Linked DNA regions of Chloroflexus aurantiacus J-10-fl. The protein of the gene in region 2 interacts with the protein of the main gene of each other region in a pairwise test. Links are inferred from orthologs where the notes say so. Each region holds a gene or a part of one and is shown on either strand. Other genes may lie near its edges. The genes, in order: CAUR_RS09915 and ctaD.

Region 1 (10,607 bases), 330 kb from region 2 along the record:
CGGTACATCCCAGAGTACGGTTGCCGCTGTCCACCCCCGCTGCAAGGCAGCAGCGTAAATAAACGGCTTCAACGCCGATCCAGGCTGACGGAGGGCCAGGGTTACATTCACCTGACCATCAGGCGCGTTATAATCAACACTCCCCACCATTGCCAGAATCTGACCATCAGGGGCGAGCATGACCACACCGGCATTGCTGGCATTGCGGGCGCGCAGGGTTGCGATCTGTTCGGCGGCAACCTGTTCGGCCTGCGCCTGCCAAAACGGGTCAAGCGTGGTGATCACGCGCAAACCGCCACGATTCACCATCTCCTCGCCGAATTGCGCGACGAGCAGGTCGTAGACGTAAAAGACAAAATGGGGCGACTGAATAGAAACGGTGGGGCGCACTAACCGAATCGGCTCGGCAAAGATCGACTCGGCTTCGGCGGGGCTGATGAAACCGGCATCAACCATCTGATTCAGCACAATGCGCTGACGGGCACGCGCCGATGGCAGGTTCTCAAACGGATTGTAGTTCGAGGGCGACTGCGGCAAACCGGCCAGCAGGGTTGCCTCACCGCGACTCAATTCCCAGACATGCTTACCAAAGTAACGTTGGGCTGCCGCCTCAACCCCATACGCCTGCGCACCGTAATACACCTCGTTCAGATAGAGCGAGAGTATCTGTTCCTTACTATACTCCTGCCCAACCCGAATCGCCAGAATTGCTTCGCGAATTTTACGTTCAATTGTCTGCTGCTGAGCTTCTTCAGGCGTCAGTAAAATTGCCCGCACCAACTGCATAGTAATCGTACTGGCGCCTGAAACGGTCTCACCAGCGTTCACATTTTGCCAGAAAGCCCGCACAATACTCGGCAAATCCACCCCAGGATTGGTATAGAAATTCGCATCTTCAACTGCTACCGTTGCATCGCGTAAAATCTGGGGAATACGCTCCAGCGCTACTGGCACCCGTACCCCTGGCCCAATCACCTCGTACAACAGCGTAACGCCATCGCGGGCGTAGATGCGCGTATTCTCGAAGCTACGGTACTGATCGATCAGCTCCGGCGGCGGCAAATCGCGACCGTAGTAGAGATACAGGCCCATCAGCCCCATCATTCCCATCAATACCAACACCAACAGCGTAAAAAAGAGCCGATTGAGCCAACGCCCAACAATCAGCAGGCCCCGAATCGGCCAGGGTGGCGGTAACGGCTTTCGCCGTCGAAAACGTGGTAAACGTGGACGAGGACGCCGTGTCATAGGGTGCAATACCGATAACGTATCCAGACGAATGATCCATTCCTCATAGTACTATAGCGCGATTTGCAACGGCTTGTAGTGAAAAAAATGTCATAGCTGGTGCAGGTAACGTGGCATAGGCAAAGGCTTCTTCGTCGTCGTTGTGAGAGATGTTTGAGATGAAATCAGTATGGTACAATCTTCATCAAGCAACAGCGGCGCACTGGAGAGATACTGGCATTCTGAACATAGTACCGTTCAATGTTCGGGTAAAACGGGGGTAGGAAGTTTGATTAGTAAGCATGAGATGGACTGAATGTACATTATCCCGGCAAAAACGACATAAACCCGTTTTGGTGATCGACGATGCTAACAAAACTGACCATTCGTAATTTCAAACTCTTCACAGATGTTGAGATTGAACTGGGCGAACGAGTTATTTTCATTGGCCCAAACAACTCTGGCAAAACATCAGCATTACAGGCACTGGCGCTATGGGATATTGGCGTCAAACGCTGGCTGGAACGACGTGGCGGCGGTACCGTTCCAACCAAGCGCCCTGGAGTTACCATTAGCCGCCAGGATTTGATTGCCATTCCAACCCCGGCTGCGAATCTCCTCTGGCGTGATTTGCACGTTCGCGAAAGCGTAAGGCAAGACCATAAAGTAGCGACCCGCAATGTGCTGATTGAAATTGGTGTTGAAGGCGTCAATGACGTGCCCTGGGAATGTCGCCTGGAGTTTTACTACGCAAACGAAGAGTCATTTTACTGTCGGCCACCCCTGTCAGATCAGGAAAAGGTCTGGATGAACGTACCAGAGAATCTCAAACATCTTCAGATCGCCTACCTGCCACCAATGTCCGGCCTGGCTGCCCGCGAAGATCGGCTGGAAATAGGCTCCATTCGCGTCCGTTTGGGAGAGGGTCGCACCGCTGAAGTGATGCGTAACCTGTGCTGGCAGGTGTTGCAGAGTAACGATGGCGAGAACAAATGGCAGGAAATTTGCGATTCCATTCGTCGTTTGTTTGGTGCGACGCTGCATAAACCAAAATATATTCCTGAACGGGGCGAAATTGTGATGGACTATTCCACACGCTCAGGAACAACCCTGGACATTTCTTCCAGTGGTCGCGGACAGCAACAAACATTGCTCCTCCTGGCGCATATGGCTGTGCATCCGGGTGCTATCCTCCTGTTGGATGAGCCTGATGCACATCTTGAGATTTTGCGTCAACGGCAGATCTACACGGTGTTGTCAGACCAGGCAGAAAAGATGGGGAGTCAGATTATTGCCGCCAGTCATTCAGAAGTATTACTCGCCGAAGCAGCCGACCGCGATGTTGTGGTCGCCTTCGTCGGCAAACCACACCGCATCAATGACCGTGGTACGCAGGTGTTGAAAGCGCTCCGGGAAATCGGCTTCGATCACTATTACCTGGCCGAGCAGACTGGCTGGGTGCTGTATCTGGAAGGTTCGACCGACCTGGCCCTGTTGAGTGCATTTGCCCAACGCCTCAACCATCAGGCTCAGGAATATCTGGCCCGACCATTTGTACATTATGTTGCCAATCAGCCACGTAAAGCTCTTGAACATTTTTACGGCTTGCGTGAAGCAAAACCCGATCTGGTAGGGATTGCGATCTACGACCGTCTTGAGAAACAGTTGTCGTCAGACCCTTCGCTACGACAACACACCTGGCGGAAACGCGAGCTGGAGAATTATGTGTGTCAGCGTGAGACACTGCTGGCGTATGCGTTAGCCGAAGGTGAACGGATCGCGGAACCGCTCTTCGCTCAGGAATGGCGTTATGCCATGGAACAGGCGATCAATGATGTCGAACAGGCCCTTCGTATGTTAGGCAAAGACCCATGGTCTGACGACATTAAAGCCAGTGATGAGTTTCTCACACCACTATTCCAACGGTTTTACGCCATTCTTCAGCGGCCCAATCTAATGAGCAAGACCAATTTTCACGTTTTGGCGAAGCACGTTCCCCTGCCAGCAATCGATGCCGAAATTGTGCAGGTTCTTGACGCCATTCTGGAGGTTGCCCAACGCGCCCGGCCAGTCGAGTAGCCATCAGCTTCACCACGTTCCGCATCTCAATCTTCCCGGACGTTGTCGGTACTCATTGCCGGTTGCACCACCACATACCCGCGTTCAATCTCGTGATGGAATGAAGGCGGAATCCGTGCCCAATCCACCACATCAACCCGAATCGGGAGATTACTGGCGACAAACGCTTCCCGTAGTGCAACGATATGGTCACACGGCTGTGACAAATGACGAGGGTTCCGCACCACCAGATCGAGATCACTGGCGGCAAATGCCTCGCCCCGCACCCGGCTGCCGTAGGCCCAAACCTCGTATTCGGGGACGTATGTTTGCAAAATCGTGCGTACCTGGGCGAGATATTGGGCGGGTAGATCAAGGTATGGCTTGGTCATAGGTCATCTTCGACAATGGTTTTGCCGGTACGGAGACGTTCTGCCAGTGCATACGCATCGCGGATGAAATCAGGCAACAGTGTCAACGTTTGCTGAACAAAGGCGTCACCGTAATCGTGAGCCGTGCTGTTGCGATTATCGCGATAGGTAAACCAACGCTCAACTTCAGGGATGGACAGCAGAGAGTGTTGGGCGGCGAGGCGTAGCAACTCGCGTACCGGCGTTGCTTCTAGTCGGCGAATGCCGTAGCCGAAATCGCGCAGGCGGCGCCGGATCAGCCGGAACGAGACCTCCTGAGCCAGTTCAAAACCCTTGATGATCGCCATCCGCAAGACTTCCTGCGTCGTCGGTTCCTGCTCTTCCACGGCACGCTGATACATAGAATATGCCGTCTCCAGCGCACGTAATGTGTTCTGCAGATGATCGGTATTGATTGGCGTCGTCATTGGGCCTCACAATTACGTAAAAGTGATTGTACGACGATATTGTAATGGTTTGTAGCACAGTTTGCCAGGAGGGGCAGTTATCTGGTGTCGCCGGTTATGTCGAAACGGTATTCTACATCCTCACAGAAAGTGTGAACGCCTGAGTCGGATCACCCTCGTCAGGTGTGCGGAACGATCAGGTTCCAGCCATCTACCAACACTGACGGTCATCGCTCTCTTCAGATATTACTCTGTCATAAAGATAGCTCTCTCTATCTCCTTATGCTACAATCATCCCTCGATACCGCTTTTGCACATTGAGGAGTTCGCCATGTCGCAAGCCCCGGCACGGGTAGGACTGACCGATACCCGCTATTTTATGCCGTTATCCCGGCTTGGTGCCGTCCAGTCCATTGAACGAGGCATTCTTGCCGCACTCGACCATGAGTGGCTACGGGTGGAATGGATTCGCGAAGATATTGTGCGTTTGAAGATCAGTCGTGGCGGTCATTTTGATGAGCATCCGTCGTATGCCGTCTGCGTTGATCTGAATCATGCGCCGATACCGCCATTTACCGTCGCCGAAACGACGACATCGCTGGTGTTGCGCAGTGCGCGGCTGGAGGTGATCATCGGTCGTGATCCGTTTACGATTACGATCCGGCGGAGCGATGGTAGTTCGGTGATGACCACCGCAACCGGACCTGATGGGCGGCCATGGGCGTATGCAACGCTCAATGATGCCTTCGCGTTTCATCGAGTTTGTGCCCGTGATGATGCCTTTCTCGGTTTGGGTGAGAAGACCGGACGCCTGAATCGGAAAGGGCGGGATTTTATCTTGTGGAATAACGATGTACTGAGTCCGCATGGTGAAGCCGAATTCGCCGTCGGTCGTGATCCCGCCGATCCGCGCACGAAGAATACCAGCACGGAGTTCGATCCCTATTACATCTCAATTCCGTTTTTCTACCATCTCGATCAGACGGGGAATGCTGCCGGTTTTTTTCTTGACAATCCATACCGGGTGCATGTCGATTTTTCGCCTGCCGAGACCTACGGCATCTGTGCGTTGGGTGGTCAATACACAGAGTATGTGCTGGCCGGGCCACGGATTGCCGATATTCTCGAAGGATTCACCTGGTTAACCGGTCGGCTGGCGCCGCCACCAATCTGGGCGCTTGGCTACCATCAATGTCGCTGGCACCGCTATAGTCAGGCTGACATCCTGACTCTCGCAGCCCGACATCGTGAACGACGCATCCCGTGCGATACACTCTGGCTCGATATCGAGCATATGGATGGCTATCGCGTATTCACCTGGAATCACGAATTGTTCCCCGATCCGACAGCCCTCGCTCGCCAGTTGTACGAACAGGGCTTTCGCCTGATCACAATTGTCGATCCCGGCGTGAAGGTCGATCCCGATTTTGCGTTATTCCGCGAGGGGGTGGCGCACGATCTGTTCTGTCGAGCGGCCAGTGGTGAGTTGTACATCGGGCAGGTCTGGCCCGGTCGCACGGCGTTCCCTGATTTTGTGAAACCGGAAGCACGTACCTGGTGGGGCGAGCAGAATGCACGTCACGCGCAGTTGGGCATTGCCGGTATCTGGAATGACATGAACGAACCGGCAACCGGTGATATTCCGCCGTATGCGATGCGCTTCAACGGTGGCCGCGAACCGCACGAACGCTATCACAATCAGTACGCATTGTTGATGGCGATGGCGACGGTGGAAGGATTACACACTGCCTTCCCCAACCAGCGCACGTTTGTGCTGTCACGGGCCGGCTTTGCCGGGATTCAACGGTATGCCGCTAACTGGATGGGTGACAATTGTGCGCGTTGGGATCATCTCTGGATGAGTATGCCGATGGCCATGGGGACAGCGCTATCCGGGCAGGCATTTATCGGCGCTGATATTGGCGGGTTTGCCGGTGACACCCAACCCGAACTTTTTGCCCGCTGGATGCAGTGTGCCGCGTTGACGCCATTCTGTCGCAATCACAGCGCCTACGGCCACATCGATCAGTATGTCTGGTCGTTTGGGCCGGCTATCGAGCAGATTGCCCGCAACGCGATTGAATTACGCTATCGCCTCATGCCCTATCTGGTCACGGCCTTCATGCGAACCGTGGAAACCGGTGAACCGGTACAGCAACCGCTGGTCTTCGCCTATCAATACGACCGCTTAACTCTCGAGATAGACGATCAATTTCTGGTAGGGCGCGACCTGCTGGCTGCGCCGGTGTATACACCGGGCACGACGTCCCGACAGCTCTACCTGCCCGCCGGTGAGTGGTACGATTGGCATACCGACACGCGGTACGCCGGTGAGCAATTTGTGGTGATACCGGCACCGCTCGACCGCCTACCCCTCTTCGCCCGTGGCGGGGCCGTTATTCCACTCTGGCCGGATGCACCGGCTTCAACAATGGGCTACTACCCGGAAACCATCGAGTTACACCTCTTCATTCCAACGCACGATGGTGTCTACACCGCAGAGTTACACGAGGACGATGGGTTGACCCTGGCGTTTCAACAGGGTGCATATTACCGTACCCTGTTCCGGGTCGAACGCCGTGGTCAGGAACTCACGATCAGCGGTTCGACGCGCGGTGATGGTTTTGCTGAATGTGCCCGTACATCCTTCACCCTTGTCGTTCACGGGGCAACCCCGGCGATGGCGGTGGTGAATGGAACACCCCAGGCGTTCGTGAATGGCCGAACGACATTTACCAATCGCGGCGAAGCGTTTGTCGTCTCGTTCACGGTGTGATGCGGTGTAGAGACAGCGAGAGCGCACTTCTGATCCTCTTCTCCCGCTGAGCAGCGCGGGAGAGGGGCCGGGGGTGAGGGTGTTCTCCCACCCTCCCGGCCTCCCCTCGTCGGGGGAGTGGGGAGTAGGGAGGGGCGTGCGCCATCATGGTTCCCGATCACCTCAATCCCAACCCCTCACCTCACCCCCCAGTCCCCGCTCTTCTCCCACCCAGGGAGAGGAGCGGGAGAATGATGACGGGCGTGCTCTCCAGCCGGAAGCTGGGAGCGCGCGCCTCCGGCGCGCATGGTGCCGGTACCATTCCCTTACACGCCAGCCATGCACATGCTCACCATATGGAGGGTAGCAGCCATCCTGCCGCGCCAACTGCGCTCATCGCTCCACCGCTGAGGAATCGGTTAGCCTGCCAGGCGCTGGTGGCGGGCCGTGCCCTCCAGCCCCCGCTATGCATTACCCACAACTCGGATACTGCATCGCTCGCGTACCGGAGCGGATCGGGGGAGATGGTGCAGGCATTCCCCGGCCCCCAGCGGGCAATGCATTACCCATAACTCGTGTGCGGGAGCGGGGGTGATAGCCGGCGAGTCGGCGGGTTAAAACCTCTTCGGGGCTGGCCTGACGGCGGGGATGGTGATCCTTTGCCCCTGCGGGGCTTGCACGCTGTCAGGCAGGGCTTCAGCCCGCACGGCTGGCCTGCCGGCGGGGAGCAGGACGCTGCGGGACACATGACCACCTGGTATGCCTGATGAACGATGTGCTATGAGGGGTCGTACCGGCTGTTAGGTGACATGTGGGTAATGCGTAGGGGGCGGGTGGGGATGTGCGGCTCGCGCTCCCAGAACCAGTCTATCGCGCTCTACCAGCTAACGAGGGAATCAAAAAGGGCAGGTGTTCTACCTGCCCTTTCTGCCGACTCTTTACGCTTCCTCGTGCTTTTCGACAATCTGCACCTTGTTGCTGGTTGGTGGTGTGGTTGGCCGCCGATTCCAGCTCAGGAGTTGCCCCAGCAAAGCCCACATCCGCTGTTCCACCTCGGCTTCGCGACCGCGCAGCAACAGGCTGACGCCACCCAACAGCAGAATGCCCGGCCACAGCAGTTTGAACAGCGACAGCAACGCTAAACCAACACCCCACAAGAGCGCCTGCACCGCTTCATCGGTGCGGCCCAGGTTGCGTTGACGGCGGTAAATGGCGATGCCACCCCCGGCCAGCAGCGCAATCGGAACCAGCCACCAGAGCTTGAAAATTGTCACCACGCCGAGGGTGATTAAAAGAATCCCAATCAGGCGGGTTTGATCGTTCTGTAGCGACATGTGTTTCCTCCTTCAACACCAGGCCATTGCACTTCTGCGGCTATGACGTAGTCTTCTTCGCAAAAGTTGCAGTACTCTGTGGTACCATTAGTAAAGATGCAGGGTTACACTGTAATACGGGCACGCTGTACCTGTAACTTCTTCCAGGGGTGCACGATGACACTATCACTCAGCGCCGAGCGGGTTCGTCAGTTTGGTACCACGATTTTTGCCGAAATCAGTGCGCTTGCCGTGCAATGTGGTGCCGTGAATCTGGGCCAGGGTTTTCCTGATTTCGCCGGGCCGGAATGGGTGAAGCAGGCTGCGATAGAGGCGATCACCGCCGATGCCAACCAGTATGCACCCTACATCGGTGTGCCGCGTCTGCGAGAGGCGATTGCGGCAACCTGGCAGGCCCAGGGCTGGCGGACAGTCGATCCGGTGACTGAAGTGACCGTCACCAGTGGCGCAACTGAGGCATTGTTCGGCGCAGTGCAGGCACTGGTAAATCCCGGCGATGAGGTTATCCTGTTCGAGCCGTTTTATGATGCGTATTTGCCCGATGTGACGATGGCCGGCGGTATTCCCCGTTTTGTCCGCCTCCATCCCCCCGGCGATGGTCATGCAACGTGGTGGTTCGATCCGGCAGAGTTGCAGGCCGCTTTCTCGCCGCGTACCCGTCTGCTGATGCTGAATACACCCCACAATCCAACCGGTAAGGTATTTCGCCGGGACGAGCTGGAGCAGATCGCCGATCTGTGCCAGACTTACGACGTGATCGTGATTTCTGATGAGGTATACGACCAACTGGTCTTTGCCGGCGCAACCCATATACCCATCGCGACGCTGCCAGGCATGTGGGAACGGACATTGACCATTAACAGTCTGGGCAAGACCTTCAGCCTCACCGGTTGGAAAATCGGGTACGCAGTTGGTCCAGCCAGCCTCAACGCCGCCCTGCGCGCCGCGCACCAGTGGATTACCTTTGCGACCGCGACTCCATTGCAATTTGCCGCCGCGGCTGCCCTGGAAGGAGCTTTGCATAACGGCTATTATGAACAGTTTCGCGCTGAATATACAGCTCGTTATCGTCTGCTGGAAGAGATTCTGGTCAGTGTCGGCTTTCCAGTCCTGCCAACCGAAGGCAGCTATTTCCTGATGGCCGACATTACCCCCACCGGCTTTCACGACGATGTCACGTTCTGTCGCTACCTGACGCAGGAGGTTGGCGTTGCTGCTATTCCCCCTTCTGCTTTTTACGCCCGGCAGCACGATTTGCCGCTGCTGGCCCGTTTCTGTTTTGCCAAGCGTCCTGAGACGCTGCGCGCCGCCCAACAACGGTTGTTGGCCTGGCGACAGCGCAGTTGAGAAAGAGAGAGATGTCATGGAAACCCGTCTCCAAGAACTTCGTGCTCGCCTCCAGGAGATTGACGATCTGAACAGTGCTGCTGCTGTACTGGGTTGGGATCAGAGCACATATATGCCACCCGGTGGTGCAGCCGCCCGTGCCCGTCAGCTCGCGACCCTCTCGCGTCTGGCCCACATGAAGAGCACCGATCCCGAATTGGGCCGGTTACTGGCCGAATTGATGCCCTACGCCGAGCAATTGCCGTATGAACATCCTGATGCGGCCTTAATTCGGGTTGCCCAGCGCAACTACGAGCGCATGACTCGCCTGCCCACCGATCTGGTGAGCGAGATTGCCGCCCATACGGCGGCCAGCTATCACGCCTGGACCCAGGCCCGCCCGGCGAACGATTTTGCCACCATGCTGCCGTACCTCGAACGCACCCTCGAACTGAGTCGGAGGGTTGCCGATTGTTTTCCCGGCTACGAGCATCCGGCTGATCCGCTGATCGACTTTAGCGACTATGGCATGCGGGCGTCGGTGATTCGTGATCTGTTTGCCCGTCTGCGCGCCGGCCTGACCCCCATCATTCGGGCGATTGTTGCCCAGCCCCCCATCGATGATTCCTGTCTGCGCCAGTATTACCCGCGCAACGACCAGCTTGCGTTTGGTGAGCAGATTATTCGGCGCTTCGGCTACGATTTCGAGCGTGGGCGGCAGGATTTGACTCATCACCCCTTTGCCACCAAGTTCTCGGTCGGCGATGTCCGCATCACAACGCGCATCAACGAGCACGATCTGGGTGATGGTCTGTTTAGCACACTTCACGAATCAGGCCACGCGATGTACGAACAGGGGATCGAACCCGCCTTTGAAGCAACACCGCTCTGCAACGGTGTTTCGGCTGGCGTACACGAAAGCCAATCGCGGCTGTGGGAAAATCTGATCGGACGTTCACGTCCATTCTGGGAGCATTTCTACCCTGAACTTCAGCAGACCTTCCCGCAGCAATTGGGGAACGTACCGCTCGATACGTTCTACCGCGCAATCAATCGCGTGCAGCCATCCCTGATTCGCACCGATGCCGAT
Region 2 (16,694 bases):
ATTGCAATGATAGATGACCTGCACAGGGCTTGTTCATGTTGCGCATTTTCCGCAAAGTATGCTACTATAATTGCACTAACAGGCACAAAGATCGCGCCGCAGCCGGCTACGATGCCGGCATTTCATTGGCTACGACTATCGTCAGTTCTGTAGCAACTATCTGGGTTAGAAAGCATTGAGATTTCCACTATTCCTGGTAGATACCAAACCTGGATGCAAAAGGTATGAAGCCTACAGCATTGACAGCGTAGCTTTCTGTTATAATCGAAAACGGTTGAATGTGCCTGAATTCACAAGTTTGAGGGCGGAATTGGACCCGCTACGTATCTAGTCTGGCCACGCAAATGAGTGAGATGAACCTTCACCCTGCCGCGCCCGAGATCGAGGCCGTTCGCGCCCAACTACAGCAGGCGCGTGGCAAACAGTTCTGGCGTTCACTCGATCAACTGGTCGATACGCCGGCATTTCGAGAGCTGGTTGCTCGTGAATTTCCGCAAGGAGCGAGTGAACTGGCTGATCCGGTTTCTCGTCGGACATTCCTCAAGTTGATGGGAGCGTCGCTGGCGCTTGCCGGACTCTCTGGCTGTACCTTTGCGATCAAACAGCCGCAAGAGCAGGTTGCGCCCTTTGCTCGTGCACCGCGTGATCAAATTCCCGGCATTCCAAATTACTACGCGACCGCTGTGATGCTCGACGGGTTTGCCCTTGGTGTGACGGTCAAGAGCCACGAGGGGCGTCCAACCAAGATCGAAGGCAACCCAATGCATCCGGCCAGCCTTGGTGCAACCGATGCGTTTGCGCAGGCCGAGTTGCTGGCATTGTACGATCCTGACCGGCCTGAGACGGTGCGCCGTAGTGGTCTGCTCAGTACCTGGGAGACGTTCGTTGGTGCGATTACCGAGACCTTGCAGGTGCAGCGTGCGTTGCAGGGACAGGGTCTGCGGCTATTGACCCCGACGGTCACTTCGCCGACGCTCCGCGCCCAGATCAACGAGCTGCTGACCAATTTCCCGGCGGCGCGCTGGATTCAGTACGATCCGATTGGCCGCAGCAATACCTATGCCGGTACCAGGCTGGCGTTTGGGTCGCCGTATGAGCCGCGCTACAACTTTGCCGAGGCCGATGTGGTGCTGGCGCTAGACGCCGATTTTGTCAGCGAAGGTCCTGGTCGTGTGCGCTACGCTCGCGATCTGATGCAACGACGGCGGGTGCGTAAAGAGACCGCTGCGATGAGTCGGTTGTACGTCGCTGAACCGGTCTTCTCGCCAACCGGTGCGATTGCCGATCACCGCCTGGCAGTATCTGCCGGTATGGTTGGTCAACTGGCAGCCGCTATCGCGACGCAGTTGGGTGTAACCGCAGTGGTGCCGGCGACCGGTTTGAACGAAGCTCAGCAGCAGTGGGTTGCTGCTGTGGTGGACGATCTGCGCCGGGCCGGCAATCGGGCGGTGGTGGTGGTTGGTGAAGCGCAGCCACCAGTTGTGCACGCGATTGCCCACGCCATCAATCTTCAGCTCGGTGCCGTTGGGACGACGGTGGAGTACACCGAGCCGGTAGCCCAGCCGGGTGATCCGCAGGACCTGGTAACTCTGGTCAACGATCTGCGCGCCGGGAGCGTCGAGTTGCTGGTGATTATTGATAGCAACCCTGCCTTCACCGCGCCGGCAGACCTGGGTTTTGCTGAGGCAATGCGCCAGGCTAAACAGGTCGTGGTACTGAATCCCTACGAAGATGAGACAGCAGTGCTGGCGACCTGGTTTATTCCGCTGACCCATCCCCTCGAGTCGTGGTCGGATGCCCGTGCCTACGATGGGACAGCGAGCATCGTTCAGCCGCTGATCCGGCCATTGTACAGTTCGCGCTCGGCACACGAGCTGCTGGCAGTGTTGAATGGTAATATCGGTGCGACCGATTACGATATTGTGCGGTCTTACTGGCAGCAACAGACCGGCCTTGAAGATGCGGCTTTCGACGATTTCTTCAAGCGTGCTTTGAGCACAGGTGTGATCGAAGGCTCTCGCTTTGCCCCTGTGCAGGTTGCGCTGGTGAATGGTCTGCGTCTGGAAGCACCGGCACCTTCAGCAGGGCTTGAGCTGATCTTCCGCCCCGATCCGGCAATTTGGGATGGTCGCTTCGCCAACAATGGCTGGCTGCAAGAGTTGCCACGTCCAATGACGAAGCTGACCTGGGATAATGCAGCGCTCGTCAGTCCACGAACTGCGATTCGTTTGCTCAATCTACCCTTCGATCCGGCCAGTCTGGCTGCGCCGGGGCGGGCGCGTGAGCAGGCGCTGGAACGCCTGGCCGGTGAAAATGGTCGCATGATCGATGTGACAACACCGGTTGGTACGCTGCGACTCCCGATCTGGATTGTGCCGGGCCATGCCGATGACACGATCACGGTAACCCTTGGGTATGGCCGTGAGCATGGTGGTCAGGTGGCTGCCGGTGCCGGCTTCAATACCTATCGTCTACGGGCCAGCGCAACCCCGTGGTTGATCAGTGGTGTAAGCATAACAGCGACCAATGAACGCTACCTGCTGGTCAGCACCCAGGATCACTGGACGCTCGAAGGGCGCGATGTGGTACGTGCCGGTGAATTTGCCCGCTTTAAGGAAGACCCGAAATATATTGCCAAAGAGGTCTACACCGAAAAGTACGGTTCACCTGAGCAGAAGCCACAGTATCAGTCATTGATGCCTGGGTCTCTCCCTGGCTACGACTACAGCGTTGGTAATCAGTGGGGCATGGTCATCGACCTGTCGGCGTGTATCGGCTGCAATGCCTGCGTGATTGCCTGTCAGGCCGAAAACAACATCCCGATTGTCGGTAAGGACCAGGTCTCGCGCGGTCGTGAAATGCACTGGATCAGGATTGATCGCTACTACGCTGGCGAAGACCTCGACAATCCAGAAGCCTACTTGATGCCGATGACCTGTGCGCACTGCGAGCAGGCTCCCTGTGAGCTGGTCTGCCCAGTTGCAGCGACAGTGCACGATGCCGAGGGCATCAACAACATGGTCTACAACCGCTGTGTCGGTACGAAGTACTGCTCGAACAACTGCCCCTTCAAGGTGCGTCGGTTCAACTTCTTGCAGTACAGCGATCTGACCAGTGAAAGCCTGAAGCTGATGCGCAATCCCGACGTGACTGTCCGTAATCGGGGTGTGATGGAGAAGTGCAGTTACTGTGTGCAGCGGATCAGTGCAGCGCGCATCAGGGCGAAGGTCGAAGGTAATCGGCCAATCCGTGATGGCGAGGTTGTCACCGCCTGCCAGCAGGTCTGCCCAACCCAGGCGATTGTTTTCGGTAACATCAACGATCCGAATAGTCAGGTGGCTCAGATCAAGCAGCAGCCACACAACTATACCGTCTTCGATGAGCTGAATCTCAAGCCACGCACGAGCTATCTGGCACGGGTACGTAATCCCAGCGAAGCACTCGATGGTGGGAGTCATGCAGGGTAGCAGCACGCTGGCCAGTGTATCTGGCCAGCACTAGAAGCGAGCATTGGCGTATGGTGTACTCTGTTCGTAAATCAATCCTGACCCGGCTGGTACGGCTGGCGTGGCTGCCACTCTGCTTTTTGTTGGTGGCGTGTCACGTTGATATGTATGACCAGCCCAAGTACAAGCCAAACGATGTCAGTACCTTCTTTCCTGACGGCCGGGCGATGCAGCCGCCGCCGGCCAATACAGTACCGCTCAACAGTTATAATCCTGATTCGCCCCTGATGACCGGACGGATCGAAGGGCAACTGGCCGATCAGTTGCCACCAGAGATCAGACTTGATGCTGCCCTGCTTGCGCATGGTCAATCACGCTACAATGCCTTCTGCGCTCCGTGCCATGGTCTGGTCGGTGATGGTCAAGGGGTGATTGCCTATCGTGGACCAATGACAGTGCCGAGTCTGCATCAAGATCGATTGCGTACTGTGCAGATAGGCTATTTCTTCGACGTGATCACCAACGGCGTCGGCAGAATGTACAGCTATGCTTCACGTATTCCACCCGAAGATCGTTGGGCTATTGCAGCTTACGTGCGTGCGCTGCAATTAAGCCAGAATGCCGATGTTGCCCTGTTGACTGAGGCTGAGCTAGAGCAAGTAAGAGCCGGCCGCTAGGCTAGAGAGCGAGAGACGTGACGTATGTCTGCTCAAATCTTTCCGCGTAATGCAAATGCGATCTTTTTGGCCAGTCTCTTCGGCCTGGTGCTGTTGGTGATCGGAATCATCGCGGCGATGGTCGGCTTCTACCTCTCTCCATGGTATACTGATGTAGGAGTTGCCAAAGCCCAGCCGGTTCCCTTCAGCCACAAACACCACGTTAGCGAACTGAAGATCGATTGTCGCTACTGTCACGCAACCGTCGAAAAGGCTGCCACGGCTGGTTTTCCAGCAACCGAAACCTGTATGTCGTGCCACTCGCAGGTCTGGACAACCAGTCCCTTGCTGCAGGTGGTGCGAGACAGTTATCAGACCGGCGAGCCAGTTGTTTGGAACCGCATCTACGACCTGCCCGATTTTGTCTACTTCAACCACTCGGTACACGTTGCCAAGGGTATTGGTTGTAGCTCGTGCCACGGCCGAATCGATCAACAACAGTTGGCCGCCAAAGCCCAACCGCTGTATATGGGCTGGTGTCTTGGGTGTCACCGGGCACCGGAAGACTACATTCGCCCCCGCGAAGAGGTCTTCAATATGGAGTGGGATGTGAATGCGCTGTCACTGGCCGAACGGCAACAACTGGTGATCGAGTATCAGATTCCTACCGATGGCCGTCTCACCAACTGTTTCGTGTGCCATCGCTAGAGGAGATTGTCCTATGAGTCACGCTCATGCCCATAGTGAAGGTCCTTCCGCCGAGAGTCTGGCGCTCAATCATGAAGTGAGTGATGCTCGTTCACAGCCGATAATTTGGGGCGTGGTGATAGTTGGCGTCGTATTATTGCTGGCTTTTGGCTTGATGGCAGGGCTTTTGGTGATCACTGCCGGTTCGGTAACCGATGCCAGCAATATACTCTCAAATAGTGAGATGTCGCAGATGCAGATACCACCAGCGCCGCGCCTCGAACAAAATCCGCGCGTTGATGGTGATCGGATTATCACCGAGGCTACCGAGCGCCTGGAGAGTTATGGCTGGGTGAATGAACGGACCGGTCGTGCGCATATTCCTATCGAGCGAGCGATGGAATTAATCCTTGAACACGGCCTGGATGCCGTAAAGTAGCCGGTATCAATCACTAGATCGTGAGATGTTGTCATGAAGTGCCGGACGTTCATCACGCTGATTGGCTGGTTCGCCATCTTGTTGCTGGCACCCGCAGTGGTGTCAGCGCAAGGTGGCCGCCCAAATCCGGCTGATAATGTCGCTTTCGAGCAGCGCATGGGCGAACAGGTGCCGCTCGATGCCGTCTTTATCGATGAGCAAGGGGAGCAGGTTCGCCTGGAGCAGTTCTTCACTTCCGGCCAGCCGGTTGTGCTGGTGATGAGTTACTACGAGTGCCCCATGCTCTGTTCGTTTGTGCGCGAAGGGGTGCTGGCGGCACTGCAACAGGTGACGCTTACCGCTGGACGTGATTTTCAGGTGATCAATATCAGTATTGATCCACTTGAGACGCCAATGATGGCGGCCAATGTGAAAACGTTGACTTTGCAACGCTATGCCCGGCCCGATGCCGAACAGGGATGGCATTTTCTGACCGGTAGTGAGGAGCAGATCCGGCGTGTTGCTGATGCCATTGGTTTCAGGTATGTCTATGACGAAACCATCGATCAGTACGCGCACGCGGCCGGATTCGTTGTGCTGACCCCAGAAGGTAAAACGGCTCGTTACTTCTTTGGGATTGAGTTTAATGCCTCTGATGTGCGGCTTGGGATTGTTGAGGCATCGTCTGGTAAGGTCGGTAGTGCGATTGATCAGATTTTGCTACTGTGCTACCAGTACAATCCGGTTACCGGTAGTTATACTCCGGCGATTATGACGATCCTACGGATTGCCGGTGTCCTGACGGTGATCGGGATTATTACGCTGATTGTGACGTTGAGTCGTTCAACACCCGGCGGTAATTTGCCGCCACCACGTGAATCGGTGCCGGCTTAGTGGTAGTTGCGACTGGGGCGGCAATGCCCCCGGACAGGACGAAGGTATGCGCGATTTTCCGTTATTTCCCGATCAGGCATCAACCTTTGCAACCCAGGTTGATCAGCTCTACTTTTTTCTGGTGGCCCTGAGCCTCATTTTTGCCGGGGTGTTACCGTTTGTTATTCTCTATCTGATCGTTCGTTATCACCGTAGTCAGAAGGTTGATCGGAGTAATCCGGTTGACTCCAACCTTAAACTAGAGCTGACCTGGACGATAATCCCGTTAATACTGGTCATGCTGGTCTTCTTCTGGGGTGCGTTTTTGTACGTACAGATGCGAACTCCACCGGCGCGCACTCTGGATGTCTATGTGATCGGCAAGCAATGGATGTGGCACGTGCAGCATCCAAACGGTAAGCGCGAGAATAATGAGCTGCACGTTCCAATTGGCCAGCCCGTGAAGCTGATAATGACATCGCAAGATGTGATTCATAGCTTCTACATTCCGGCGTTCCGCGTGAAGCAAGATGTGTTGCCGGGCCGCTACACAATCATGTGGTTCGAGGCGACCAAACCCGGTGAGTATCATCTGTTCTGCGCCGAGTACTGTGGTACTGAACATTCGCTGATGATTGGTCGGGTTGTCGCCATGCCGTTGGCCGATTACGAGCGCTGGCTGGCAACTCCTGGGCCGGTAGTGTTACCTGATGGTTCGATTGATACGGGCCAGCCGACGATAACTGCAAATCTCGGCGATCCAATGGCTGCGGCGGGTAGTCAACTCTTCACAAGCCTGGGTTGTGCCGGCTGCCACGCAATGGCCGGTGGTGGCGTTGGACCGAGCATGCAGGGTTTGTACGGAGCAACAGAGAAAATGGCTGATGGCTCGACAGTCACGGCTGATGAGAACTATCTGCGTGAGTCGATCCTCAATCCGAATGCGAAGATTGTGGCCGGCTATCCTGCGGTTATGCCATCGTATCAGGGGCAGATCAGCGAGGATCAGCTTAACCAATTGATTGCGTATATTAAGTCACTCGCCGACACGGGGAATTAGTCTATGAGCACGCTTTCTCTTCCACAGACGAGCTATATTCACGATCATTCGCGAACGTTTATTGATTGGCTCAAGTCGTGGTTGCTGACGGTTGATCACAAGCGGATCGCAATACTCTACCTGTTGGCGATTAACTTCTTCTTCCTGCTCGGTGGCCTGGCTGCTACTGTGGTACGGATTGAGTTGATCACCCCGCAGGGCGATCTGATGTCGTCGGATGTCTACAACCGGGCTTTCACGCTGCACGGCGTGATCATGGTCTTCTTCTTCCTGATCCCGTCGATTCCGGCGGTGCTGGGTAATTTCCTGGTGCCGTTGATGATCGGTGCCCGTGACCTGGCATTCCCACGGTTGAATCTGTTGAGCTGGTATCTCTACATGATCGGTGGTATCTTCGCCCTGATCGCAGCCGTCTTCGGCGGTGTTGATACCGGCTGGACGTTCTACACTCCCTTCAGCTCAACCTATTCCAACTCGAACGTGGTGATGACGATTACCGGTGCGTTTATTATGGGGTTTTCCTCCATCTTGACCGGTCTTAATTTCATCGTCACCATCCACAAGATGCGGGCACCTGGTTTGACCTGGTTCCGTTTGCCACTCTTCATCTGGGCGAACTATGCAACCAGTATCATTCAGATTCTGGCAACACCGGTATTGGGTATCGCGCTGCTGCTGGTGATCGTCGAGCGGGTTTGGGGTGTCGGTATCTACGATCCGGCGCTGGGTGGTGATCCACTCCTCTTCCAGCACCTCTTCTGGTTCTACTCGCATCCGGCAGTCTACATCATGATTTTGCCGGCAATGGGTGTGGTCAGCGAGTTGATCAGCACCTTCTCGCGCAAGCGAATCTTCGGCTACGAGTTCATTGCCTTTTCGAGTATTGCCATCGCTATCCTGGGCTTTCTGGTCTGGGGGCACCACATGTTCGTGAGCAGCCAGTCGGTGTACGCGGGGCTGATCTTCTCGTTTATCACTATGCTGGTTGCAATCCCGTCAGCGATTAAGGTCTTTAACTGGACGGCAACGCTCTACAAGGGTTCAATCAGCTATCGCACGCCGATGCTGTACGCGCTCGGTTTTATCGGTCTGTTCGTGATCGGTGGTCTGACCGGTATCTTCCTCGGTGTGGTAGCGGTTGACCTGCACGTGACCGATACCTACTTCGTGGTCGCTCACTTCCACTACGTGATGGTGGGTGGTACGATTATGGCCTATCTGGGTGGCATTCACTTCTGGTGGCCGAAGATGACTGGTCGCATGTACAACGAGACCTGGGGCAGCATTGCGGCACTGATCATCTTCGTTGGCTTTAATATGACCTTCTTCCCCCAGTTTATTCTCGGCTACCTGGGTATGCCACGGCGCTATCACGTCTATCCGCCGGAGTTCCAGATTTTGCACGTGATGAGCACGGCTGGTGCCAGCATTCTGGCGATTGGCTTCATCGTGCCTCTTATCTATCTGGGTATCTCGCTGTGGAAGGGGCGGATTGCCGGTGACAACCCGTGGGGAGCGACCGGTCTGGAATGGAAGACTTCATCACCACCACCAACCCACAATTTCGATAAGACGCCGATTGTGACCGAAGAGGCGTATGCGTATCCGCCGGAAGCTGCCGAGCGTGATGCGGCGTCCTGGCGACCGGGTTCACCACTATAAGGCTGGTGGTACTGATAGCAGAACACCAGGTACAAGATTGTCGGTAGTGGCGTTGATAGGTAAAGGCAGAGGAGAGAGCGTTGGCAACGATCACTCACGAAGAGGCACACGCCCATACGCACGGCCCGGAACTGCAACATCAGTTCGAGACGCCGGAACAGCAGAAAGAGGCTGCAACGCTAGGCATGTGGGCCTTCCTGGTCACCGAAATTATGCTCTTCGGTGGTATCTTCATGGCCTACATTGTCTACCGATGGGCTTTTCCCGAAGCATGGGAAGAGTCGGCGGCACTGCTGAATACACCGCTGGCCACGGTAAATACCGTCGTGCTGCTGGTCAGCTCATTAACTGTAGCGCTGGCAGTCAATGCTGCCGAAGAGGGTAACAAGCGTCGGTTGTTGACCATGCTGGTCTTGACGATGCTGCTTGGAGTGACCTTCCTGGTCATTAAGGGTTACGAGTATAGTGAAAAGTTTGCCCACTGTGCCGGTGCGAAAGACCCGATCAGTTGGATTACCGGCACCGATTTGCACGAGAGCCATGAGTGTCTGGTGCCAGGACGTAGTTTCTTATTTCCTGCAGAGCACGGCACGGCGGGTGCTACGCATGGGGCGAGTGCCGGTCATGGAGCTTCCACCGGTCTGATGCAATCCGGTCATCAACTATTCTTCTTTCTCTATTTCTGTGCGACCGGCCTGCATGCCATCCACATGCTCATCGGTCTGGGAGTGATGGGGACGATCACGGTGATGGCACTCCGGGATCGGTTCTCACCAACCTACTTTACGCCGGTTGAGATTGGTGGTCTCTACTGGCACCTGATTGACATTATCTGGGTATTCCTCTTCCCACTCTTCTATCTGGTTTAGGAGGGCGCGATGGCCGAGCGACACGAACATCAACATGCTCACCACCACGGCGCCGGGCATGCCCATATCTCGCGGGGGACCTATTATCGGGTCTTCGGAGCGCTGATGGTGCTTATGGTGCTGACCGTCGCTGCCTGGTGGGTGGAGAAGAACCTGATCCATATTCCGGGCTGGCTGGCGGTGACGATTGCAATGAGCATTGCAATCGCGAAAACGGTTTTGATTGTGCTCTACTTTATGCATGTGAAGGTCAGCAGCCGAATCTCTCAGGTCTACGCTGCCGGTGCATTTGTCTGGCTGATCATTCTATTTGTAATTACCATGGGCGATTACGTTGCCCGTGGCTGGCCACCGCAGGGTGGACCGTTACCGTAACTCTTCCTGGTGTGGTGGGTGAGGGCCGGTCAGAAAATGACCGGCCCTTTTGTTATTGGTGACTGTCGATGTAAGGTGTGTTAAATTTGATATCCCAGGTTGCTACCTTTGTCACCACAGAGACACAGAGGGCACAGAGGATGTGGATAACTCGGGTTACTTCCGTAAGGCGTGACGTAGCACGTTCTTGGGAACTGGTTGCTCCCTCCATCGTTATGCGGTACGCCAGACGGTGTTGAGAGCAACGTCGTGCTGTTCGTCCTGAAAGTCAGCCTCCGTGGTATGCTCACAACATACGTGGCAACTTGAGTTCAATCTGATACGGGAACATGCAATGTCCAGCGAAGTGGGTTCGTTAGGGGCGGGTTCAGAACCCGCCCCTATCACCACACAAACGGCAAGGATGATATCGAAGATACAATCCACTACGTGGTACGCGATCCAGGGCATACCTTTCGACACCCCCTCGTTCGCCGCATCTCTTGTGATGACCACCGCCGGGTGCGGATGGTGCCATTGCTGAGGCATAGCCACGTTCTTCTACTCACCTCGCATCCATCCGGGTTGTGCCGGTAATTCCCACGGATCGTCGCAGCGGAATGGATAGTCACGGTTCGTGGCATATCCGGTGATAGGCAGTGCTACCCATGGTCGTTCAACATGTGCGATGAACGCACATTACTCGTCGATGCACAACATGTCTGCCCGTGGGATTTACAAATACTGCGGCACATCTGGGGTACTCATCTGGCGGCGCAATGAGAACGACCACATCATCCGTAGCCAGGCATCCCTAAATCGCATGCGCGACGACATCGTCAATCATCCATACGTGATGGCAATATGATCAGCAACATGCAACGTTCATTGAAGTAGGGGCGGGTTCTGAACCCGCCCCTACCATCATCCACAAACGGCAAGGGTTATATCGAAGATACAATCCAATACGTGGCACGCGATCCAGGGTATACCCTTTCGACCCCACGCGACACGTGAATCCTTGCCGGTGAAAGCTAACCAATCCAGCACGTGATTGCGCTGTGGATGTGCGGAATGGTTTCGGGCATCGCTAGCGAAAGATAGCTTGTAAGTCGGCAAGTGTGGTGTGGGCCAGGCTGGGCAATGTCAGGTCGGCAGGCGGTAGCGGAACCTGCCCGGAGATCGCGCCGGGGATGGCGACGACCGGGCAGCCGGCTGCCCGGGCAGCCCGGATGCCGTTGGGGGAGTCTTCGAGTACCAGGCAGGTTGCTGGCGGCAGACCCAGGCGGCGAGCTGCTTCCAGGAAGAGATCGGGTGCCGGTTTTGTTGCTGCTACATCATCAGCCGTGACGACTGTTGCGAAGAAGGGGCGTATGCCTAGACGTTCAAGCCAGCCTTCAACCCAGCGCCGGCTACTGCTACTGGCAACTGCACAGGGTAAGCCCTTTGAGTGTGCTTCGGCTAGCAACTCAGCAACACCGGGCAGAAGCGTTTGTGGCGCGCTTAGTTCATCCTTGCGGGCCTGTCGGCGAGCGAGGATCGTATCGCGTGCCGCAATGACTTGTTCGGCCAATTGGGGATCGCGTTGCCGGAGTAACGCGACGAGATGGGCATGAGCATCAAATCCGGCGTTTGCGCCAAGGGTGATCGCCCAATCGTGGACGCTTAGGGTAACACCATATTCGGCATAGATCTCTTGCCAGCTTTGTAAGGCGGGTGTCTCGGTATCGACCATCAGGCCGTCGAAGTCGAAGATGAGGGCATGGATCGGCATTCAGGTCTCCTTTGCATCAGCGATCCGTTGCTGCCAATGTATAGATTCCACACTCATTGTACTTGAGTTGATGTGCGTGCTGTTTCATGCAAGCTCGTGTCGGCGCATGTTGTATCAACTCTTGCCTATGCATCGTACAGGTTGTCGGCACTGCGCTGAGGCATTGGCAGGCGTGCCACTGGTGAGATGCTGATGGTTCGTTGACGGTGCGCGAACTGGTGCATGTGTAGTTCGCCTGCGTGGTGGGTGATGAGCAGGTGACGGTGGTGCTGCGTCTGGCAGTGTGCCGGGACATCCCCCCCACCCCCGCTGGGCTATGCATTACCCACATGTCACGTTGCGTTAGGTCGGGCTGCAAGCGCTCTCCGTGGCGCGGGCTTCCAGCCAGCGTGCCGGCATCCTCGCCACCGCCGTCAGGTGCTGGCCGTGGCCGCTGGTGCGCAGGCACGAACCAAGTGCAACAACACCGTTACGCCCAGGTATCGCATGTATGCCCGACTGACTCTATGATTGTCACGAGCACATCCAGTACCGCCATGACCAGGATGGGTAACGGTGTGCCACACGCCGGATCGTGAGCACGGCTGGCGCGGCAGCATGGCTGCCGCACTCCAAACCGTGCGACACGTGCATGCCGAGCGGGTACGGCAATCCATCCAGCACGTGCTGGCACGGCTGGAGCTGCGCACTATCACCGGACCAGTCGCCCACAACAGCATCCATAGCGATCATCACCGCTGATTCGCACGTGGTTGACACCAGGTATGGGTAATGCGTAGCCGGGTGGGATAGGGGAGGGCAGACGTGTGATCCAGGGCTTCCTAATAGGGTAGACGTTGTATTCGTTCATCTATCCTGGCCGTCCGTGAATGCCGCCAGGGGCGGGAGCTTGCGCCTGGCTCCTCCTTCGAGCACTGGTACCGGCACCATGCGCGCTGGAGGCGCGTGCGCTCAGTCGGGATGCCAGGCGGTGAGCGCGCCGGAGGCGCACGCTTGCAGGGCATCGCCCCCACCCTAGCCCGCCCCCGCTGGGGGCGGGAACTGCCGGTGCCGGATGGTGACCGCTGGCGTGAGTGGGTTCAGGGGGGTGATACACCGTTGGTGGCGGGCACGGCGCGGGCTGGCGAGTGCGCTGGAGGCGCGTGCGCTCAGTCGGGATGCCAAGCGGTGAGCGCGCCGGAGGCGCACGCTTGCAGGGCATCGCTCCCCAATCTACCCCGCCCCCGCTGGGGGCGGGAACTGCCGGTGCCGGATGGTGACCGCTGGCGTGAGTGGGTTCAGGGGGGTGATACACCGTTGGTGGCGGGCACGGCGCGGGCTGGCGAGCGCGCTGGAGGCGCGTGCGCTCAGTCGGGATGCCAAGCGATGAGCGCGCCGGAGGCGCACGCTTGCAGGGCATCGCTCCCCAATCTACCCCGCCCCCGCTGGGGGCGGGAACTGCCGGTGCCGGATGGTGACCGCTGGCGTGAGTGGGTTCAGGGGGGTGATACACCGTTGGTGGCGGGCACGGCGCGGGCTGGCGAGCGCGCTGGAGGCGCGTGCGCTCAGTCGGGATGCCACGCGATGAGCGCGCCGGAGGCGCACGCTTGCAGGGCATCGCCCCCACCCCAGCCCGCCCCCGCTGGGGGCGGGTGTAGACGGTTCAGGGAGGGTCAGTAGTGTGTAGGGTACACGAGGTAAGCGCGCCGGAGGCGCGCGCTCCCAGTTGCGATGAGCGCGCCGGAGGCGCACGCTTGCAGGGCATCGCCCCTACCCTAGCCCGCCCTTGCTGGGGGCGGGAACCAGCGGTGCCGGATGTGGCTCCCGCTGGTGTAAGCTGGTGCCGGTGAGGAGCGCGCCGGAGGCGCGCGCTCCCAGTCGGGATGTCAGGCGATGAGCGCGCCGGAGGCGCACGCTCGCAGGGCATCGCCCCTACCCTAGCCCGCCCTCGCTGGGGGCGGGAACCAGCGGTGCCGGATGTGGCTCCCGCTGGTGTAAGCTGGTGCCGGTGAGGAGCGCGCCGGAGGCGCGCGCTCCCAGTCGGGATGTCAGGCGATGAGCGCGCCGGAGGCGCACGCTCGCAGGGCATCGCTCCCCACTCTACCCCGCCCTCGCTGGGGGCGGGAACCCGCGGTGCCGGATGGTGACCACTGGCGTGAGTGGGTTCAGGGGGGTGATACACCGTTGGTGGCGGGCACGGCGCGGGCTGGCGAGCGCGCTGGAGGCGCGTGCGCTCAGTCGGGATGCCAGGCGGTGAGCGCGCCGGAGGCGCACGCTCGCAGGGCGTACAGACTCGCCCCCACCCTGGCCCGCCCCCGCTGGGGGCGGGAACTGCCAGTGCCGGATGGTGACCGCTGGCGCGAGTGGGTTCAGGGGGGTGATACACCGTTGGTGGCGGGCACGGCGCGGGCTGGCGAGCGCGCTGGAGGCGCGTGCGCTCAGTCGGGATGCCAGGCGGTGAGCGCGCCGGAGGCGCACGCTTGCAGGGCATCGCCCCCACCCCAGCCCGCCCCCGCTGGGGGCGGGTGTAGACGGTTCAGGGAGGGTCAGTAGTGTGTAGGGTACACGAGGTAAGCGCGCCGGAGGCGCGCGCTCCCAGTTGCGATGAGCGCGCCGGAGGCGCACGCTCGCAGGGCGTACAGACTCGCCCCCACCCTGGCCCGCCCCCGCTGGGGGCGGGAACTGCCAGTGCCGGATGGTGACCGCTGGCACAGGCTGGTGCCGGTGAGGAGCGTGCCGGAGGCGCGCGCTCGCAGGGCGTGCAGACTTGCCCCCACCCTGGCCCGCCCCCGCTGGGGGCGGGAACTGCCGGTGCCAGATGGTGACCGCTGGCGTGAGTGGGTTCAGGGGGGTGATACGCCGTTGATGGCGGGCACTGCGGGTTGTTGCCGGTGAGGAGTGCGCCGGAGGCGCGCGCTCCCAGTCGGGATGCCAAGCGGTTAGCGCGCCGGAGGCGCACGCTCGCAGGGCGTACAGACTCGCCCCCACCCTAGCCCGCCCCCGCTGGGGGCGGGAACTGCCGGTGCCGGATGGTGATCGCTGGCGCGAGTGGGTTCAGGGGTGCGATACGCCGTTGATGGCGGGTACGGCGTGCTGGTGCCGGTTTTGCGTGCAGGCAGATTATCACGGATGATCAAACCAGACGGATGTGTCCGGCACATATGTCGGCTCCGTGATCAGACAGGAAACTGCTACGATTTGCGCCGGATCGTGAGCGCGGCTGGCGCGGCAGCATGGCTGCCGCACTCCAAACGTCGCAACACGCGCATGATGAGCGGACAAGACAACCAATCCAGCGAGTGATGGCACTGGAGATGGTCGGCAGATTTCCTCGCTGCCAGGCAGACAGACTGGGAGTAGGATACTGGCTTTGGTGGTTGGTCAGCGTGCAGAAGCTTGCGCGGTAGTCTCGGAGCACGGCAGCACAGCTTTTATGAAATAAGTTCATATGCGTTGATTGCAGGCTGTGGCCTGCGCTGCCCCCTATGATGGTGGCCCGGTATATTGAGCCGATGGACTGATGGCAGCAGCAGGTGCGCAGCATACAATACAGACCGGGATGGTTTTATCACCGGGGTAGCCCGTGAGGTGGTTGTTACCACAGAGCATCGTTTCACCACCTGGAATTCTGCTACGGTGCGTTCAAGGAGAGGTTATGGCGATCAATGTTGATCAGGATGTCCGATTACGACCATTTGATGGGTCGGTAGCGGATTATGCTCTGTTGGTTGCAATTGGTAATGCGGTATTTCCCGACAATCTCGAAACGGTTGAACAGGTTCAACACTGGGATGCCAGGCGGCCAGCTCACTGTATTCAGGAGCGGTGGTTTGCTGAGGTGCACGGGGAGGTGGTAGGGGTCGCCGAGTATTTTCAGCCACAATGGATGTATCACCCACGCAAGTTCTTTGTCAGTATTGCCGTTCTTCCGACGTGGCAGGGCCAGGGTATTGGTCGTTATTGCTACGACGTATTGATGGGTGATTTGCAGAGTCGCCATCATCCGTTACAGGTGCGGGCGAATTGCCGTGAGGATCAGGAACGTGGGATGCAGTTTCTCGCCCGACGTGGTTTTCGGGAAGAGATGCGGACCTGGGAGTCGCGACTTGATCTGCACACCTTTGATCCGGCACCGTTTCGCGCTGCCATTGATCGTGTCGTGGCCCAGGGTTTCACGATCTGCAATTTGCGAGAATTGCTGACACGATTACCGGATGCTCGCCAGCGCCTGTACCGCGCCGCGATGGAGATGCGGGCAGATGTGCCGCAGCCGGAACCGTTTACGCCGCCCGATTTCGCTTCGTGGGAACAGTCTCTGTTCAACGACCCAACGCTCTACCCGGAAGGATATTTTCTGGCGCTGGACGGGGAAGAGATTGCTGCGCTCAGTCAACTCTGGAAATCGGCTGAGCCTGATGTGTTGATGACCGGTCTGACGGCGACACGACGAGCGTATCGTAAGCGTGGTCTGGCAATGGCGCTTAAGGTACACGCGCTTACCTTCGCGCAGGCCGCAGGCTATCGCGAAGTGCGTACCTATAATGCAACGACCAATCGGTCGATGTTGCAGATTAATGATGTGCTGGGGTTTGTTAAACAACCGGCCTGGGTTGAATTTGTGAAGGACCTGGATAGTGTATGATCCATATACGACCTTTCCAACATCAGGATGCAGATTATCGCGTGATGGCCGATGTCTATAATGCGCTGGCGCCGGATGCACCGCTATCGGCGATAGAATGGCGTATTCGTGATGAAATTCACAATCCGAATTTGCCACTCTGCCGATGGATTGGCGAACTTGATGGTAGGGCCGGTGGGTATGCCGAATATTATCAGCCGACATGGTGTGCCGATCCTACCCATTTGGAGATGCAGATCGTTGTGCATCCGGCCGTTCAGGGGCGAGGTTTGGG

What was found.
Region 1: the proteins of ctaD (region 2) and CAUR_RS09915 interact in binary tests that used the Escherichia coli proteins (3 or more experiments, as listed by UniProt). The link is inferred for Chloroflexus aurantiacus J-10-fl from one-to-one orthologs.

The regions. Positions count from the first base shown.
Region 1 is NC_010175.1:2,599,613-2,610,219, reverse strand. The notes cover bases 7,502-10,442. They hold CAUR_RS09915 (methionine aminotransferase), read left to right. Parts: upstream 7,502-8,347; coding sequence 8,348-9,538; downstream 9,539-10,442. Other genes in these bases: CAUR_RS09910 (carboxypeptidase M32), read left to right, coding at 9,555-10,442; CAUR_RS09920 (hypothetical protein), read right to left, coding at 7,796-8,191. Also shown: CAUR_RS09945 (transglycosylase domain-containing protein), read right to left, coding at 1-1,248; CAUR_RS09940 (AAA family ATPase), read left to right, coding at 1,594-3,306; CAUR_RS09935 (nucleotidyltransferase family protein), read right to left, coding at 3,333-3,677; CAUR_RS09930 (nucleotidyltransferase substrate binding protein), read right to left, coding at 3,674-4,123; CAUR_RS09925 (glycoside hydrolase family 31 protein), read left to right, coding at 4,434-6,878; more of CAUR_RS09910, read left to right, coding at 10,443-10,607. UniProt on the Escherichia coli protein: Shows aminotransferase activity with methionine and histidine as substrates, and to a lesser extent also with phenylalanine.
Region 2 is NC_010175.1:2,918,937-2,935,630, forward strand. Bases 6,639-9,472 are described here. They hold ctaD (cytochrome c oxidase subunit I), read left to right. Parts: upstream 6,639-7,143; coding sequence 7,144-8,802; downstream 8,803-9,472. Other genes in these bases: coxB (cytochrome c oxidase subunit II), read left to right, coding at 6,639-7,140; CAUR_RS11190 (cytochrome c oxidase subunit 3), read left to right, coding at 8,883-9,472. Also shown: CAUR_RS11155 (TAT-variant-translocated molybdopterin oxidoreductase), read left to right, coding at 345-3,467; CAUR_RS11160 (c-type cytochrome), read left to right, coding at 3,518-4,123; CAUR_RS11165 (cytochrome c3 family protein), read left to right, coding at 4,148-4,810; CAUR_RS11170 (hypothetical protein), read left to right, coding at 4,824-5,228; CAUR_RS11175 (SCO family protein), read left to right, coding at 5,262-6,101; more of coxB, read left to right, coding at 6,148-6,638; more of CAUR_RS11190, read left to right, coding at 9,473-9,671; CAUR_RS11195 (cytochrome C oxidase subunit IV family protein), read left to right, coding at 9,681-10,046; CAUR_RS11200 (HAD family hydrolase), read right to left, coding at 11,116-11,799; CAUR_RS21230 (hypothetical protein), read left to right, coding at 12,397-12,540; CAUR_RS11210 (hypothetical protein), read right to left, coding at 14,718-14,939; CAUR_RS11215 (GNAT family N-acetyltransferase), read left to right, coding at 15,434-16,420; CAUR_RS11220 (GNAT family N-acetyltransferase), read left to right, coding at 16,417-16,694. UniProt on the Escherichia coli protein: Cytochrome bo(3) ubiquinol oxidase is the terminal enzyme in the aerobic respiratory chain of E.coli that predominates when cells are grown at high aeration.